Regions from separate parts of the Roseateles aquae genome, predicted to be linked through region 2. Evidence: riboswitches for the same ligand, from Rfam matches in the RefSeq annotation. Region 2 holds a riboswitch; the other holds the start of a gene.
What was found. Region 2 has a riboswitch for S-adenosylhomocysteine ahead of ahcY (adenosylhomocysteinase). Riboswitches for the same ligand answer to the same signal wherever they lie in the genome.
Positions count from the first base shown of each region.

Region 1: another riboswitch for S-adenosylhomocysteine. It lies ahead of metH (methionine synthase); the one in region 2 lies ahead of ahcY (adenosylhomocysteinase).

Region 1 covers NZ_JAVXZY010000004.1:362,539-370,332, reverse strand. Annotated here, with positions in the region: gene RQP53_RS12580 (DUF4197 domain-containing protein) at 1-252, shown strand, start outside; gene RQP53_RS12575 (homocysteine S-methyltransferase family protein) at 315-1,382, shown strand; gene RQP53_RS12570 (HD-GYP domain-containing protein) at 1,385-2,581, opposite strand; S-adenosyl-L-homocysteine riboswitch at 2,698-2,796, shown strand; gene metH (methionine synthase) at 2,858-5,605, shown strand; gene RQP53_RS12560 (glycine zipper 2TM domain-containing protein) at 5,817-6,365, shown strand; gene RQP53_RS12555 (SixA phosphatase family protein) at 6,362-6,853, shown strand; gene RQP53_RS12550 (acyltransferase family protein) at 7,140-7,794, shown strand, end outside.
Region 2 covers NZ_JAVXZY010000003.1:333,691-341,484, forward strand. Annotated here, with positions in the region: gene RQP53_RS10340 (TlyA family RNA methyltransferase) at 1-197, opposite strand, end outside; gene ahcY (adenosylhomocysteinase) at 356-1,783, opposite strand; S-adenosyl-L-homocysteine riboswitch at 1,869-1,968, opposite strand; gene RQP53_RS10350 (HAD family hydrolase) at 2,041-2,829, shown strand; gene RQP53_RS10355 (hypothetical protein) at 2,986-3,753, shown strand; gene RQP53_RS10360 (DNA glycosylase AlkZ-like family protein) at 3,757-4,851, opposite strand; gene RQP53_RS10365 (GGDEF domain-containing response regulator) at 4,914-5,918, opposite strand; gene RQP53_RS10370 (chemotaxis protein CheX) at 6,119-7,084, shown strand; gene RQP53_RS10375 (response regulator) at 7,124-7,495, shown strand.

The DNA.
Region 1 (7,794 bases), on a different contig from region 2:
CTGGCGCAGAAGTTCCTGCCCATCGTCACCCGGGCGACCGAAAAACAGGCCCTGGCCGACAAGTACAACGCCGTGGCCGGCAAGGCCGCCGGCCTGGGGCTGCTGCGCGGCGAGGATGCCAATCTGCAGCAGTACGTCACCGAACGGACGCTCGATGGCATGTACCGGATGATTGCCGAGGAAGAGAAGAAGATCCGCCAGGATCCGATCGGCACCGGCAGCGCGATCCTGAAGAAGGTGTTTGGCGGGTGAGGTCTGCCCGTCAGCAAGACCCGCTGCCGGCCGGGGCCGACGTCATTTCCTACAATGCGGCCATGAACGCCACCACCGCCTCCACCGCCCCGCGCTTCACGCGCGGCAGCCAGCTGCCCGACATCCTGCAACAACGCATCGTCATCCTCGACGGCGCGATGGGCACGATGATCCAGCGCTACAAGCTGGGCGAGGCCGATTTCCGCGGCGCGCGCTTTGCCGCGCATGGCAAGGATCTCAAGGGCAATAACGATTTGCTGCCAGTGACCAAGCCCGAGGTCGTGCAGGAGATTCACGAGCAATACCTGGCCGCTGGTGCCGACATCATCGAGACCAATACCTTTGGTTCGACCTCGGTGGCCCAGGAGGACTACGGCCTCGAGTCCATCGCCTACGAGATGAATGTGGCGGCGGCCCGCATCGCCCGGGCGGCCTGCGACAAGTACAGCACGCCCGACAAGCCGCGCTTTGCTGCTGGCGCCTTGGGGCCGACGCCGCGCACGGCCAGCATCAGCCCCGATGTCAACGACCCCGGCGCCCGCAATGTCGATTTCGACACCTTGCGTGCCGCCTACTACGAGCAGGCCAAGGGCTTGCTGGACGGCGGCGTCGATCTCTTTCTGGTCGAGACCATCTTCGACACCCTGAACGCCAAGGCGGCGATCTTTGCGCTGGACGAGCTGATGGAGGACACCGGCGAGCGCCTGCCGGTGATCATCTCCGGCACGGTGACCGACGCCTCCGGCCGCATCCTCTCGGGACAGACGGTGACGGCCTTCTGGCACTCGGTGCGCCACGCCAAGCCGATCGCCATCGGTCTGAACTGCGCGCTGGGCGCCACGCTGATGCGGCCCTACATCGAGGAACTGGCCAAGGCGGCAGGCGCCACGGCGGTCAGCTGCTACCCGAATGCCGGCCTGCCCAACCCGATGAGCGACACCGGCTTCGACGAAACGCCGGACGTCACCGGCCGGCTGATGGAAGAGTTCGCCAAGAGCGGCTTTCTGAACATTGCCGGTGGCTGCTGCGGCACGACGCCGGCACACATCGCGGCGATTGCGGCCAAGGTCTCGGCCTACCAGCCGCGGCCCTGCGGCCACAAGCTGTTCAGCGATCTGGTCGCTGCCTGAGTTCAGATCACCTTCAGCAGCTTGTCCATATTGACCAGCAGGCGCAGCTCATGCGGCGCCAGGCTGGCGGCAATCGCCTGTGAGGCGAGCCGGGTGTCGCGCGGCACCGGGCTGCTCAGCGGCGCGCCGCTCTTGCCCAGCAGGGCCGCCACCAGGGGATCGGTGGCACTGTGGCCGCGCTTGACGACGATGCCGACCTCGCCATTGGCCAGACGCACCAGGCTGCCGGGCGGGTAGAGGCCAATCATCTTGATCAGCGCGGCGCCGGCCTCGTCGGGCTGCTGCATCTCATCAAGAAAAACGGCCCGGGCCGCCGAGGCGCCGGGCAGGGCCTTGCGCGAGCGACGCGGCGCCAGCCGGGCGCCAAAGATGTCGATGCGGCGCAGCAGGCGCGCCAGCTGCTCGGCCGGCGTGCGCGGCGCCAGCGGCCCCGGGCCGGCCTCGTGATGCAGGCGTACCGCGCCCAGCCACAGCTCGCTGATCACGCCCTGCTGGCGCAGCAGCTCGGCGCTGCGGTCGCCGTGGCCCAGCAGATCGCGGCGCTGCGCCGGGCTGGGGCTGTCTTCCTGGGCGGCCATGCGGTCCTGCTGGGCGCTGAGGCTCAGGTTCATCGTCAGTGCCGCGCGGGTCAGCGCCTCGCGCCAGTCGGCGGGCCAGCCGAGCTGGCGGGCGCTCAGATCGGCCAGCATCAGGCAGAGCAGGGCATGGCGTGAGCTGTAGTTCTGGTGGTCCTGGCTGGCGTCGTAGATCAGCAGCGTCAGCACCGCGTCGGGGTGCTGCTGCAGCCGGGTCAGCGCGCTGTCGTGCAACTGCTCCAGCCGCTGCACAAAGGTCTCGCGCGCCGGGTCACGCAAGAGGGTGTGCGCATGCAACTGCAGATCGGCCCAGGCCGCGGTTTCGCTCAGCTCGACCGGGCGCGGTGCGCGATCGGGTTTGAACTGCGCCTCGGCCTTGGCGATCTCCGACAGCGAGGCGCCCTGGTGCATCAGCGTGTCCATCCGGTGCAGCTGGGCGCGCTGGTACTCCTTGGTCTCGTGCGCCAGCACATAGGCGCCGCGCTCGATCAAGGCCTGCACCTGGGGGGTGTTCTGCAGCGTCTGGCCGCTGGCGAACAAGAGCTTGCCCTCGGCGTCGCGGACGGAAAAGGTCAGCACCTGGCCGACGCGCAGGCTGTTGGGCGGGAGATGTATCAGGTCCACGGGAGGCAGGGCAGAGCGTATCCAGTTCTTCGGCGGTTCCGAGTATCGGCTTGAGCGAAGCCTGGCTTGCCCAGCAAAATCCCGCGGCTTGGCAAGCCTCGGCGTAAAATCCGCCACGGTTCGAGGAGCGTTGCGATGGCCTGCGTCAGCAGTGGCCGCCAGGCTCGGACCGCATCGGGGCCCGAGGCCCTGATTCTCAACGACGCTCACCGAGCTCCAGATTTCTCCTGTGGCCGCGGTGAGTTGCGCGGCCCACTCTCTTTGCCCGAGGCCGCCATGACCGTACAAGCTCAAGCCCATTCCCAGACGAAGCCGCCGGCGATGAAGCTCTCCGGGCTGGAACCGGTGCTGATCGGCGAGGGCTCGCTGTTCGTCAATATCGGCGAGCGCACCAATGTCACCGGCTCCAAGGCCTTTGCCCGGCTGATTCTGAATGGCCAATTCGAGGAGGCGCTGGCGGTGGCGCGCCAGCAGGTCGAGAACGGCGCCCAGGTGATCGACATCAATATGGACGAGGCCATGCTGGACAGCAAGGCGGCCATGGTGCGCTTTCTGAATCTGATCGCCTCCGAGCCCGAGATCGCCCGCGTGCCCATCATGATCGACAGCTCCAAATGGGAGGTCATCGAGGCGGGCCTGAAGTGCATTCAGGGCAAGGGCATCGTCAATTCGATCTCGCTGAAGGAAGGCGAGGCCGAGTTCCGCCGCCAGGCCAATCTGGTGCGCCGTTATGGCGCCGCCGCCGTGGTGATGGCCTTCGACGAAAAAGGCCAGGCCGACACCTTCGAGCGCAAGACCGAGATCTGCGCGCGCGCCTATCGCATCCTCGTCGATGAGGTCGGCTTCCCGGCCGAGGACATCATCTTCGACCCCAATATCTTTGCCATCGCCACCGGCATTGAGGAGCACGACAACTACGCGGTCGACTTCATCAACGCCACGCGCTGGATCAAGCAGAACCTGCCCGGCGCCAAGGTCAGCGGCGGGGTGTCGAACGTGAGCTTCAGCTTCCGCGGCAATGACCCGGTGCGCGAAGCCATCCACACCGTCTTCCTCTACCACGCCATCCAGGCGGGCATGGACATGGGCATCGTCAACGCCGGCATGGTCGGCGTCTATGACGACCTGGAGCCGGTGCTGCGCGAACGCGTGGAGGATGTGGTGCTGAACCGCCGGCCCGACGCTGGGGAACGGCTGATCGAGGTGGCCGAGAGTGCCAAGGGCGCGGCCAAGGACGATTCCGCGCGCCTGGCCTGGCGGGCCGGCAGCGTGGACGAACGGCTCTCGCATGCGCTGGTCCACGGCATCACCGACTTCATCAACGAAGACACCGAGGAGGCCTACCAGGCCATCCTGGCCAAGGGCGGCCGGCCGCTGCATGTGATCGAAGGCCCGCTGATGGCCGGCATGAATGTGGTCGGCGATCTGTTCGGCCAGGGCAAGATGTTCCTGCCCCAGGTGGTCAAGAGCGCTCGCGTGATGAAGAGCGCGGTGGCCCATCTGGTGCCCTATATCGAGGAAGAAAAGCGCCAGCTGGCCGCCGCCGGCGGCGACGTGAAGCCCAAGGGCAAGATCGTCATCGCCACCGTCAAGGGTGATGTGCACGACATCGGCAAGAACATCGTCACCGTGGTCTTGCAGTGCAATAACTTCGAGGTGGTGAATATGGGCGTGATGGTGCCCTGCCAGGACATCCTGGCGCGCGCCAAGGTCGAGGGGGCCGACATCATCGGCCTCTCCGGCCTGATCACGCCCAGCCTGGAAGAGATGCAACACGTGGCCGCCGAGATGCAGCGCGACGACTACTTCCGGATGAAGAAGATCCCGCTCTTGATCGGCGGGGCGACTTGCAGCCGGGTTCACACCGCGGTGAAGATCTCGCCGCATTACGAAGGCCCGGTGGTCTATGTGCCCGACGCCTCGCGCTCGGTGGGCGTCTGCTCCGACCTGCTGTCCGACGAACGGGCCAGCCGCTTCATCGACGAGTTGAAGAGCGACTACGACAAGGTCCGCGAGCTGCATGCGAACAAGAAGCAGACCCCGTTGGTGCCGCTGGCCGAGGCCCGTGCCAACAAGGTGCAGCTGGACTGGGCCGGCTACACGCCGCCGGAGCCCAGCTTCATCGGCCGCCGCGTGTTCAAGAACTACGATCTCGCCGACCTGGCTCAGTGCATCGACTGGGGCCCGTTCTTCCAGACCTGGGACCTGGCCGGCCCCTTCCCGGCCATCCTGAAGGACGAGATCGTCGGCAGCGAGGCGCAGCGGGTGTTCAGCGACGGCAAGCGCATGCTGCAGCGCCTGATCGAAGGGCGCTGGCTCAGCGCCAACGCGGTCTTCGGCCTCTACCCCGCGGCGCAGGTCAATGACGACGATATCGAGATCTACCGCGACGAGAGCCGCAGCGAGGTGCTGATGACCTGGCGCGGCCTGCGCATGCAGTCGGAGCGCCCGGTCGTTGATGGGGTGAAGCGACCCAACCGCTGCCTGGCCGACTATGTGGCCGCCAAGGGCGGGGTGCCCGACTATGTGGGCCTGTTTGCCGTCACCGCCGGCATCGGTTGCGACAAGAAGGAAGCCCAGTTCCTGGCCGATCACGACGACTACTCCGCCATCATGCTCAAGGCCCTGGCCGACCGGCTGGCCGAGGCGCTGGCCGAACGTCTGCATCAGCGCGTGCGCCAGGAGTTCTGGGCCTACGCGCCGAACGAGGCGCTGAGCAATGAGGCGCTGATCGCCGAGCAGTACCGCGGCATCCGCCCGGCGCCGGGCTATCCGGCCTGCCCGGATCATCTGGTCAAGCGCGATCTGTTCCGCGTGCTGGCGCCCGAGGAAATCGGCATGGGCCTGACCGATGCGATGGCGATGACGCCGGCCGCCAGCGTCAGCGGCTTCTACCTGGCGCATCCTGAGGCGAGTTACTTCAATGTGGGCCGGATCGGTGAGGATCAGCTGAAGGACTGGGCGGCGCGCTGCCAACTCGATGAGCGCGAGGCTGCGCGCGCGCTGGCGCCGCAGCTGGGTTGATTGACCCTGAACGAAAGCCACCCGCTCCGCCAATCGCCCGTCTTGCCATGTTGCCAAACAGGCGTTTACAAGTTCCCGACTCTGCTTGCAGCTTTGCGTGGTGCTACATGGCATGCTTGGATGCTGATCTGCAGGCTGTCTTCGCTTGATTCTCCGCCCCTCCGAGGGCCGGGTGTCGGGGCCGGTGGCCTGGTTCCGTGGAGTATTTGAAATGCGCTTTCCTCTTTCTGCCAGCCAGAGTCTGGCCGCCGGTCTGGCGGTGGTCGTGATCGTCGGTGGGGCCTATGCGCTGGGCCGTGCACAGTCCGGTGGCGCGCTGCCGATGTCCGACAGCCAGGCCGCCTCGCTGCCCGCTTCGGCGGCGCAAAGCAGTGCCAAGAAGGCGGCTGCGCCTGCGTTCAAGGCATCGGGTGATGCCCGACTCTGTGATGAATGCGCCCGCGTCGTCGAGGTGCGGCAGGAAGAGCGCAAGGGCAAGGCCAGCGGTCTGGGCGCCGTTGGCGGCGCGGTGATCGGCGGTCTGCTGGGCAATCAGATCGGCGGCGGCACGGGCAAAAAGCTGGCCACCGTCGGCGGCGCCGTGGCCGGCGGCTATGCCGGCAATGAGATGGAGAAGCGCAGCAAATCGCATCACGTCTGGATCGTTCGCCTGAGCCACACCGATGGCAGTACGCAGACGCTGGAACGCGAGCATGACCCACAGCTGCGCGTCGGCGATGTGGTGCTGGTGCGCGACGGCCAGCTGCAACGTCAGCCATGAAGCGCACGGCCCGTGCCGTCGCACTGCTGGCCGGCCTGCTGGCCGCCGGCAGCAGCCAGGCCCAGCAGCAAGTTTTTCTCGTTCGCCACGGCGAGAAGCTCGATGCGAGCAGCGACAGCCCGCTATCGCCGGCCGGTCTGGCCCGTGCCGAGCGCCTGGCCGAGATGCTGGCCGGCAGCGGCATCCGCGCCATCTATTGCAGCGAATACCAGCGCACCCGGCAACTGGCCGAACCGCTGGCACGGCGCCTGGGCTTGAGCGTGATCGTTGTGTCGGCTCGTGAACCACAAAAGCTGCTTCAGCATTTGCGCAGCCATGGCGGCGATGAGGCCGTGCTGGTCGTCGGCCACAGCAACACGGTGCCGGCGCTGATCCAGGCGCTGGGCGTGGCACAGCCACCAGCGATTGCCGAGGACCAGTTCGATCAGCTCTTCCTGCTGGTGCCCAAAGCTGGCGAGGCGCCGGTGCTGGCGCGGCTGCGCTACTGAAACCGTGCAGCGGTTACGGCACGGTTTCCAGGGGAAGCCAGACTAGCCGCTGTATACGAGCGGCCAGATGATGATGCGGCCAGTAGTCGCCTGCTGATCAGGCCAGCTTCTTTGCTGGTGATGATCCAGTGGCACTGACGCGGGGCGCGCGCAAGTTCGCCCCTTCCTTCTCGCCTTGCATCGCATCGCTATCACTCTGCGGCTGCTTGGGCGGCGAGCGTCAGGTGGCATCGCAGTATTCGTCCTGGCCGGGCCAGGTTCGTCATCAGCCTTGCTGCCGTTGCCGATGTCTAGTTCCCCTTCTTTGCCCTACCGCCCTGATATCGACGGCCTGCGTGCGCTGGCCGTGCTGCCGGTGATCCTGTTCCACGCCGGTTTCAATGGAATTCCGGGCGGTTTCATCGGCGTCGATGTCTTCTTTGTTATTTCCGGCTATCTGATCAGCAGCATCCTGCTGAAGGAGCTTCAGCAGGGGCGATTTTCGCTGCTGCACTTTTACGAACGCCGGGCCCGGCGCATCCTGCCGGCGCTGTTGCTGGTCTTGCTGTGTTGCCTGCCCCTGGCGCTGCTGCTGCTGCTGCCGGATGAGTTGAGGCGCTTTGGCCAGAGCCTAGCGGCGGTGGCCCTGTTTGGCTCGAACTTCTATTTCTGGAGCACGACTGGCTATTTCGAGCCGGCCGCCGAAACGCTGCCGCTGCTGCACAGCTGGAGCCTGGCGGTCGAAGAACAGTTCTACATCGTGCTGCCGCTGGCCCTGGCTGCCGGCTGGCGCTGGCAACGCGCGCGGCTGCTGCACTGGACGCTGGGCTTGGCGCTTGTGTCGCTGGGCCTGGCGCAATGGAGCAGCCAGCTGCACCCGCAGGCCGGCTTCTTTCTACCCCACACCCGGGCCTGGGAACTGCTGGCCGGCACCGCGCTGGCTGTGAGCCCCACCGGCGCCC
Region 2 (7,794 bases):
TTCAAGCCGCCGCGCGAGACATAGCGCAGCTCGGCGTCGTCAGTGATCAGCAGGGCCTCATGCTCACCGACCTCCTCGCCCGCCTTCTTCACCACCGCGCCCGAGGCGCGCAGCACGGCACCTCGCTCGATCAGCCGCTGTGCGGCGGAGCGGGTCGGGGCGAGTTGCTGGGTAGTCAGGCGAAGGTCAGCGCGCATGGAAAAAATGAAGCAGTGCAGCGTGCAGCCCGGGCGTAGCGAGCAGGCTTCAGGCTAGGCGCGGGCGGATCCGCAGACCGGAACGTAGCAGCGCTACGTGAGGATCTGCGGAGGGACCCGCAACGACGGCTGAAGCCTGCGCAGTAGCCCGCAATTGCTCAGTAGCGGTAGGTGTCGGGCTTATAGGGCCCTTGCTTCGGCACGCCAATGTACGCCGCCTGCTCATCGGTCAGCTCGCTCAGCTGCGCGTTCAGCGTGGTCAGCTGCAGGCGGGCGACCTTCTCGTCGAGATGCTTGGGCAGCACATAGACCTTGCCGATGTCGTAGGCGTCCTTGTGGGCGAACAGCTCGATCTGGGCAATGGTCTGATTGGCGAACGAGGAGCTCATCACATAGCTCGGGTGGCCGGTGCCGCAGCCCAGGTTCACCAGACGGCCCTTGGCCAGCAGGATGATGCGCTTGCCGTCGGGGAAGATCACATGATCGACCTGCGGCTTGATCTCTTCCCACTGGTACTGCTCCAGCGAGGCAACATCGATCTCGTTGTCGAAATGGCCGATATTGCAGACGATGGCGTTGTGCTTCATCTTGACCATGTGCTCATGGCGGATGACGCTCTTGTTGCCGGTGGTGGTGACGAAGATGTCGGCCTTGTCGGCGGCGTATTCCATGGTCACGACGCGATAGCCTTCCATGGCCGCCTGCAGCGCGCAGATCGGGTCGATCTCGGTCACCCACACTTGCGCCGACAGTGCGCGCATCGCCTGCGCCGAGCCCTTGCCCACATCGCCATAGCCGGCGATCACGGCGATCTTGCCGGCCACCATCACATCGGTGGCGCGCTTGATGCCGTCAACCAGCGATTCGCGGCAGCCATAGAGGTTGTCGAACTTGCTCTTGGTGACCGAGTCGTTGACGTTGATGGCGCGGAACAGCAGCGTACCCTTGGCCGACATTTCCTTCAGGCGGTGCACGCCGGTCGTCGTCTCTTCCGTGACGCCGATGATCTCGGCGCTCTTGCGGGTGTACCAGGTCGGGTCTTGCGCGACCCGGGCCTTGATGGCAGCGAACAGGATGCGCTCTTCCTCGCTGCCCGGGTTGGCCAGCACCGACAGATCCTTTTCGGCCTTCTGGCCCAGATGCATCAAGAGCGTGGCGTCGCCGCCGTCATCCAGAATCATGTTCGGGCCTTCGCCCGGTTCGCCCTTGCCGGCGAATTCGAAGATGCGGTGGGTGTAGTCCCAGTAGTCTTCCAGCGTCTCGCCCTTGTAGGCAAACACCGGGGTGCCGGCGGCCACCAGGGCGGCGGCGGCGTGGTCCTGGGTCGAGAAGATATTGCACGAGGCCCAGCGCACTTCGGCGCCCAGCGCCTGCAGCGTTTCGACCAGCACGCCGGTCTGGATGGTCATGTGCAGCGAACCGGTGATGCGCGCGCCCTTCAGGGGCTGGCTGGCCGCGTATTCCTTGCGGATGGCCATCAGCGCCGGCATTTCGCTCTCGGCGATGTTCAGTTCCTTGCGGCCCCAGGCGGCCAGCGTCAGGTCGGCAATATGGTATTGATCGGGGGTCAGCGTCGTGGCGGTCATGCGGGCTCCTTCAGTGGGTTGAAGCCGCTGCCATCGTGCGCGAGTGAGGGGAATCCGAGGACGCAAATCACCCACGCAGGACTTCAGCGGGTGAGCGCGGTTGCTGGGCCTGCCGACCACGGTGTCGACAGCGCTTGATCCGAGCCTGGCCTCAGCTGAAAGAGGTTGCAACGCTCCTCGGAATGGGCGCAATTCTAGACCAGAAGCTGGCCTAGGTTCATTGGAACAGCGTGTGAATTGAGGACAATCCCGCCACCATGCAGCCACTGGATCAATGCCCGCCGGCCCAGCTCGCCGCCGTGCGCGGCGTGCTGACCGATATCGACGACACGCTGACCGAGGCGGGCGCCATCGCACCGGAGGCGCTGACGGCGCTGCAGCGCCTGGCTGCGGCCGGCATCCCGGTGATCGCCATCACTGGCCGCCCGGCCGGTTGGAGCGAGCCCTTCGCGCTGGCCTGGCCGGTCCATGGCATCGTTGCCGAGAACGGCGCGGTGCTGCTGCGCCGCGATGGCGAGCGCCTGAGCGTCGAGTTCAGCCAGGACGAGGCGACACGGCGTGACAACTTCGCCCGCCTGCAGCGCTGCGCTGCCGCCGTGCTGGCCGAGGTGCCCGGCAGCAGCCTGGCTCGCGACAGCTCCGGCCGCCTGACCGACATCGCGATCGACCACAGCGAGTTTGCCCATCTCGACGCCATGCAGATCGAGGCCGTCTGCGCCGTGATGCGCACCCACGGCCTGCAGGCCACGGTCAGCTCCATCCACATCAACGGCTGGATAGGCGCCCACAGCAAATGGACGGCGGCGCAATGGGCGGTGCCGCGTCTGCTCGGCCTGGACTTCGATCCCGCCGATTGGCTGTTTGTGGGCGACTCCAGTAATGATCAGCTGATGTTCGAGCACCTGCCGCTGAGCGTCGGCGTGGCCAATATCGCGCGCTTCCTGCCGCAGCTGCAGCACCGGCCGCGCTATCTGACCCGCGGTGAGCGTGGCAGTGGCTTTGCCGAGCTGGCGCAGCGCCTGCTGGCAGCGCGAACGGTGGGTTGAGTATCCCCCAACAGTAGGGTTCGAGATTCGGTCGATGGCCCATATCATGCCGCCGCAGTCTGGTCTGCCGCGGTGCTGGCAATGAAGGGCATTGACGGCCAACACTTTTAAAAAGTGAGCCACCGGCGGGGCCGGTGCTGCTCAACGGAGGTGAGGATGAACGCGAGAATCCATGCGCTGCGGCGGGTATGCCTGGTGGCCGGTGTGGTGCTGGCTGCCCCATGGGCGCACGCGGTCGAAGTGAAACGGCTGGCCTTGATGTCTGTCTTGGGCGACCAGGTCAATGTTGTCATTCAACAAGACACGACCGGCAGCAATCTGGACAGGAACCGGAAGCAAGTCATCAATGTGGATCCGGGTGAATTCGAGCAAGATGCTATCGACGCCGCCGTGTCGGCATTGCGCAAGCTGCCCAAACCGAGTGTGAGCTCGATGTTGATGTTGGCGCGGCCCACGGACCGTTCGCTTCCATTTGCTTTTGACGGGCGCAAGCTTCAGCCGACTGAGGGCTTGATTGCCGGTGTAACGCAGGCCGGAGCCAGCCACTTGCTACTGGTCGTGCCCCAACGCGCACCGACCAGCATCCAGCTTTATCACACGGCAGTCGGGACGGGCAGCTTGGAAGGCTTGGGCTTCTACCTGGATACGCGCAGGACTGTGGTCAATGTGGATACGGGCGAAACCAGCTGGGGCATTCTGGCGCCTTATGCATATTTCAAGCTGATGCTGGTCGACGTGCAGAGCTGGGAGATCGTTGCCGAGCACCGTGCTACGGCCAGCGCTCCGCAGCCAGCAGCGCGCAGCCCGAACGGCATCAGTGTCTGGGGCGCCCTGAGTGCGGCGGAAAAGATTCAGATGTTGCACAAGCTGATTTGTCGAGAAGTTGCCCTTGCCGTGCCAGCGTTGTTCGAATCAGCAATGTGAACGTCAGGCTGACGCGAGGCCCAGGAACACGCTGAAGCGTTCCGTCTCGCGTTCCAACGCGGCCTTGAAGGCCGGATCGCGCGGCGCCTGGCCGGCCACAAAGCCGCATTGCAGGTGCAACTCGCCATCGTCGACGCTGGCATTGGCCCAGCCCAGCACCTCCCCGCGCCACAGCAGCGGCAAGGCGTAGTAGCCCAGCTTGCGTTTGGCCGGCGGCGTGTAGGCCTCGAAGCGGTAGGCCCAGCCCCAGAACTGTTCGAAGCGCAGCCGGTCCCAGACCACCGGGTCGAAGGGCGCCAGCAGGCGCAGTTCCTCATCGAGCCGCCAGCGCGCCGCCCGCGGCTGCTCGCCCTCGGGCCAGTACCAGCGCTGCCCATCGATGTCGACGCTGGGCCAGAGCTGGCGCGCCGTCTGCAGCATGTGCCTGGTTTGCGCGCGCAGATGCGGTGCGCCGTAGCCGAGCAGGCTGGCCAGCTGGCCGAGCGAGCGCGAGGGCAGCGGCGCGTACTTGGCCAGCACCAGGCCGAGCAGGGCCTCAGCTTTTTGCTGCGGGCTGCGCGGATCATCGCTGTGCTCGACATGGGCGTAGATGCGCTGGCCCTGCTCGCGATGGGTGACGCGCAGCAGGCCGCGGTAATGCATGCCGTCGAGCAGCTTGGTCGTGGCGTTGCCGCTGCCACCCCAGGCATTGGTGCTGCGGCCCAGATCGAAGTGCTGCTGCACCAGCCTGGGATGGCTGGGGCCCTGCTCGGCGATGAAGGCGCGGATGGCGGCGGCGCGCTGCCGGGTCTTGGCATCCCAGGCGCGTTTGGCCTCGCGCGGGTGCAGCAGGCTGAGGTGCTGGCGTGGCAGAAAGCCGTAGTTGACCAGGCAGTCTTCCTCGACGTCGAGCTTGGGGTAGCGGCGCTCCAGATCGCCGGCACGGTAGTCGCGGACGCGGTGGCGGAGGGTCAGGTCTTGCGCGCGCGCCGGGGCGCGAATCGGGTCGGCCTGCACAAAGCCCAGCTTGTTGATCGCTTGCGGCAGCGTTGTTGGCTTGAACAGGCTGCGGGCAATGGCGTAGCGGCGCAAATCGTCGAGGCTGGGGGCTTTGCTCATGGCGGCGAAGCTTCTCAGAAGGCTGTTTATTTGTCCAGTGCTTCTGGCCTTGTGGCTGTGACTCAACCGTTGCCGGTGATGTGGCGCTGCTCGTCGGTGTCCATCTGCATCTCGTAGCTGAAGAAGCGATTGCGGCCGTAGGACTTGGCGTTGTAGAGCGCGTCGTCGGCGCGCATCAGCAGCACCTCGGCGGTGGTGCTCTCATCTGGCGTGCAGGTGGTGATGCCGCCAGACAGGGTGATGTGCGCCGCCACCGGCGAGTCCGGGTGCGGGATATGGGCCAGCGCCATCGTGCGTATCAGCGCGCGGGCATAGGTCATCGCACCGGAACGCGGCGTGTGCGGCAGGATCAGCGCGAACTCCTCGCCGCCGTAGCGGCCGGCGCAGTCGCTGGGCCGGCGGCAGGTCTCGCGCAGCAGCTGGGCCACGCGGCGCAGGCAGGCATCGCCTTCGATATGCCCGCGGGCATCGTTGTAGCGCTTGAAGTGATCGACGTCGCAGAGCACCAGCGTCAGCGCGTCGCCATCACGGCGGGCCTGGTCCAGCTCCTGCTGCAGGCGGGCATCGAGCGCGCGGCGGTTCATCAGCCCGGTCAGCGAATCGACATGCGACAGCTCCTGCAGCTGCGCATTGGCGGCGCGCAGATCGTCGGACAGCTGCACCAGCCGGTGGCGCATCTGCGAGAGCCGTTGCATCGCGCGCAGCTTGGCGTGCAGGATCACCGGCGAAACGGGTTTGACCAGATAGTCATCGCCGCCGGCTTCTATGCCCTGCCAGATGGCGCGGTCCTCGCCGCTCTTGGACAGAAAGATGATGGGCGTCCAGCCGCCCGGCTCGGCGGCGCGCATCTGCCGCGCCGTCCAGAAGCCATCGTGCCCGGGCATCTCGACATCCAGCAGCACCAGGTCGGGCCGGTAGCGGCTGAACAGTTCCAGCGCCCAGTCCGGGCTGTCGGCCTCGATGACACGGTGGCCGGCCTGATCGAGCTCGGCGCTCAGCGCGACACGGGCAGCGTTCTGGTCATCGACAACCAGGATGGTCAGTTGTGTATGGGATGAGGGCAGCATGGCATGGGGCCACGCGCATCGGGTGGCTGTCTCGATATCGGCCCGCGAGGCCGGGGCTGAAGGCGGGAATTGAGTTTGTGTCGATATATCGGCGCCTCGCCAGACACGGGCTCTACAGATCCGTCGCCAGTGGCCGATCTCAGGGGCTAAGCCGGGCCGCTGGGGCCTGAAAGGGCGGGCGCGCAGCGCATCGCAAGCACATGACAGAAACCACGCAACTTGAGGCCAAGGTCCTGCTGCTGGAGCATGACGCCGGCCAGTTCAACTGCCTGACCGAGTTCTGCCAGGAAGTCGGCCTGATGACCCTGCCGCGCACGGCGGCCGACGCGCTCACCACGCTGGCGCAGCACAAGGACCTGGGCGGCGTGCTGCTGGCCGAGGACATGCCCTGCGACGGGCCTGATGGCCTGCACCTGGCGCGTGCCATCCACAAGATCAGGCCCGAGCTGCCGATTTTTCTGCGCCGCACCAGCCAGCGGGCGCTGACCCCCGAAGAAGAAGGCACGGTGCGCCATCGCTGGCAGACCGGCGATCTTGACCATCTGCGCGCGGCCATCGATCACACCATCTTCAGCCTGCGCTACCCGACCAGCCTGGTGCGCGGCATCGTCGAGCTGACCACTCAGGCGCTGGGGGCGATGTTCCCGAACGCCAATGTGCAATCCGAGTCGCCCTATGTGGTGCACGATCGCATCATTCACGGCGAGGTGTCGACGCTGATTGCCATCGAGAGCACCTGGTGCCGCGGCTACATGATGCTGCAGACCGAGGAAAGTGCGCTGCGCCAGGGGCTGATCCAGGGCTTCAGCTACCAAGGCATAGGCGGCGACCTGAACTTCCGCGAGCTGAACAATATGCTCGGCGAGACGACCAATCTGATCTGGGGCGCGTTCAAGAACCGCTATATCCCGCCCAAGGCCTTTGCCAATCAGCAGACCCAGGTGCCCATCGTCATCAACCATGAGCACAAATACATCTCCTTCGGTTCGCAGGACCCGCAGCTGTGCATCCGCTACCAGCTTTCTGACCCGTTCCGTCCGGGGCTGCCGCCACTGACCATCGTGCAGCGCTTCATCTTCAATCTGCACTGGTCGCCCGACGAGTTTGCCGAATACGATGCCGTGGCGCCCGATGTTGGCCCGACCGGCGAACTGGAACTGTTCTGATCTGATTTCGCCGCAACGCTGGCGGGAGGAGTTTTCTTTATGGCGATTGTTCTTGTGGTCGATGATTCCAGCACCATGCGCGAGATCGTGGCCAGCTTTCTTCGCCAGAACGGCTTCGAGGTGGCGGTGGCCACCGACGGCCGCGATGGCCTGCTGCAGCTGCGCAGCGACCCCGGCATCCGGCTGGTGATCAGCGACGTCAATATGCCCAATATGGACGGGCTGACCATGGCCGACAAGATTCGCAACGAGCTTGGCAACAAGGATGTCCGCATCGTCATGCTGACCACGGAAGACAACCCGGCCATGCGCGACCGCGGCAAGACCATCGGCGTGACCGGTTGGATCGTCAAGCCTTTCCGCGGCGAGGCGGTGCTGGGGCCGTTCAGGAAGTTTTGCGGGATGACGTGAGCCGGTTTCCTGCGCCAATGAAAAAAGCCGCCTGAGGGCGGCTTTTGCTTTGAGGGCGGGGGCTGAAAGTCCGCCCGCGCGGCGCCTTGTGGTCTTTGCTCACATCGCTGCGCGATATGAGCAAAGCCCCAGTGCTTGTTGGCGCGAACGCGTGGCTTACAGCCCAGCGGCAGCCTTGTGGTCGTCGCTCACATCGCTGCGCGATATGAGCAAAGCCCCAAAGCGGCTGGTCCGCCTTCGGCGTCCTCTGGGCTTTACAGCCCAGCCGCTGCACGCAGCGCAGCCGCTTTGTCAGTCCG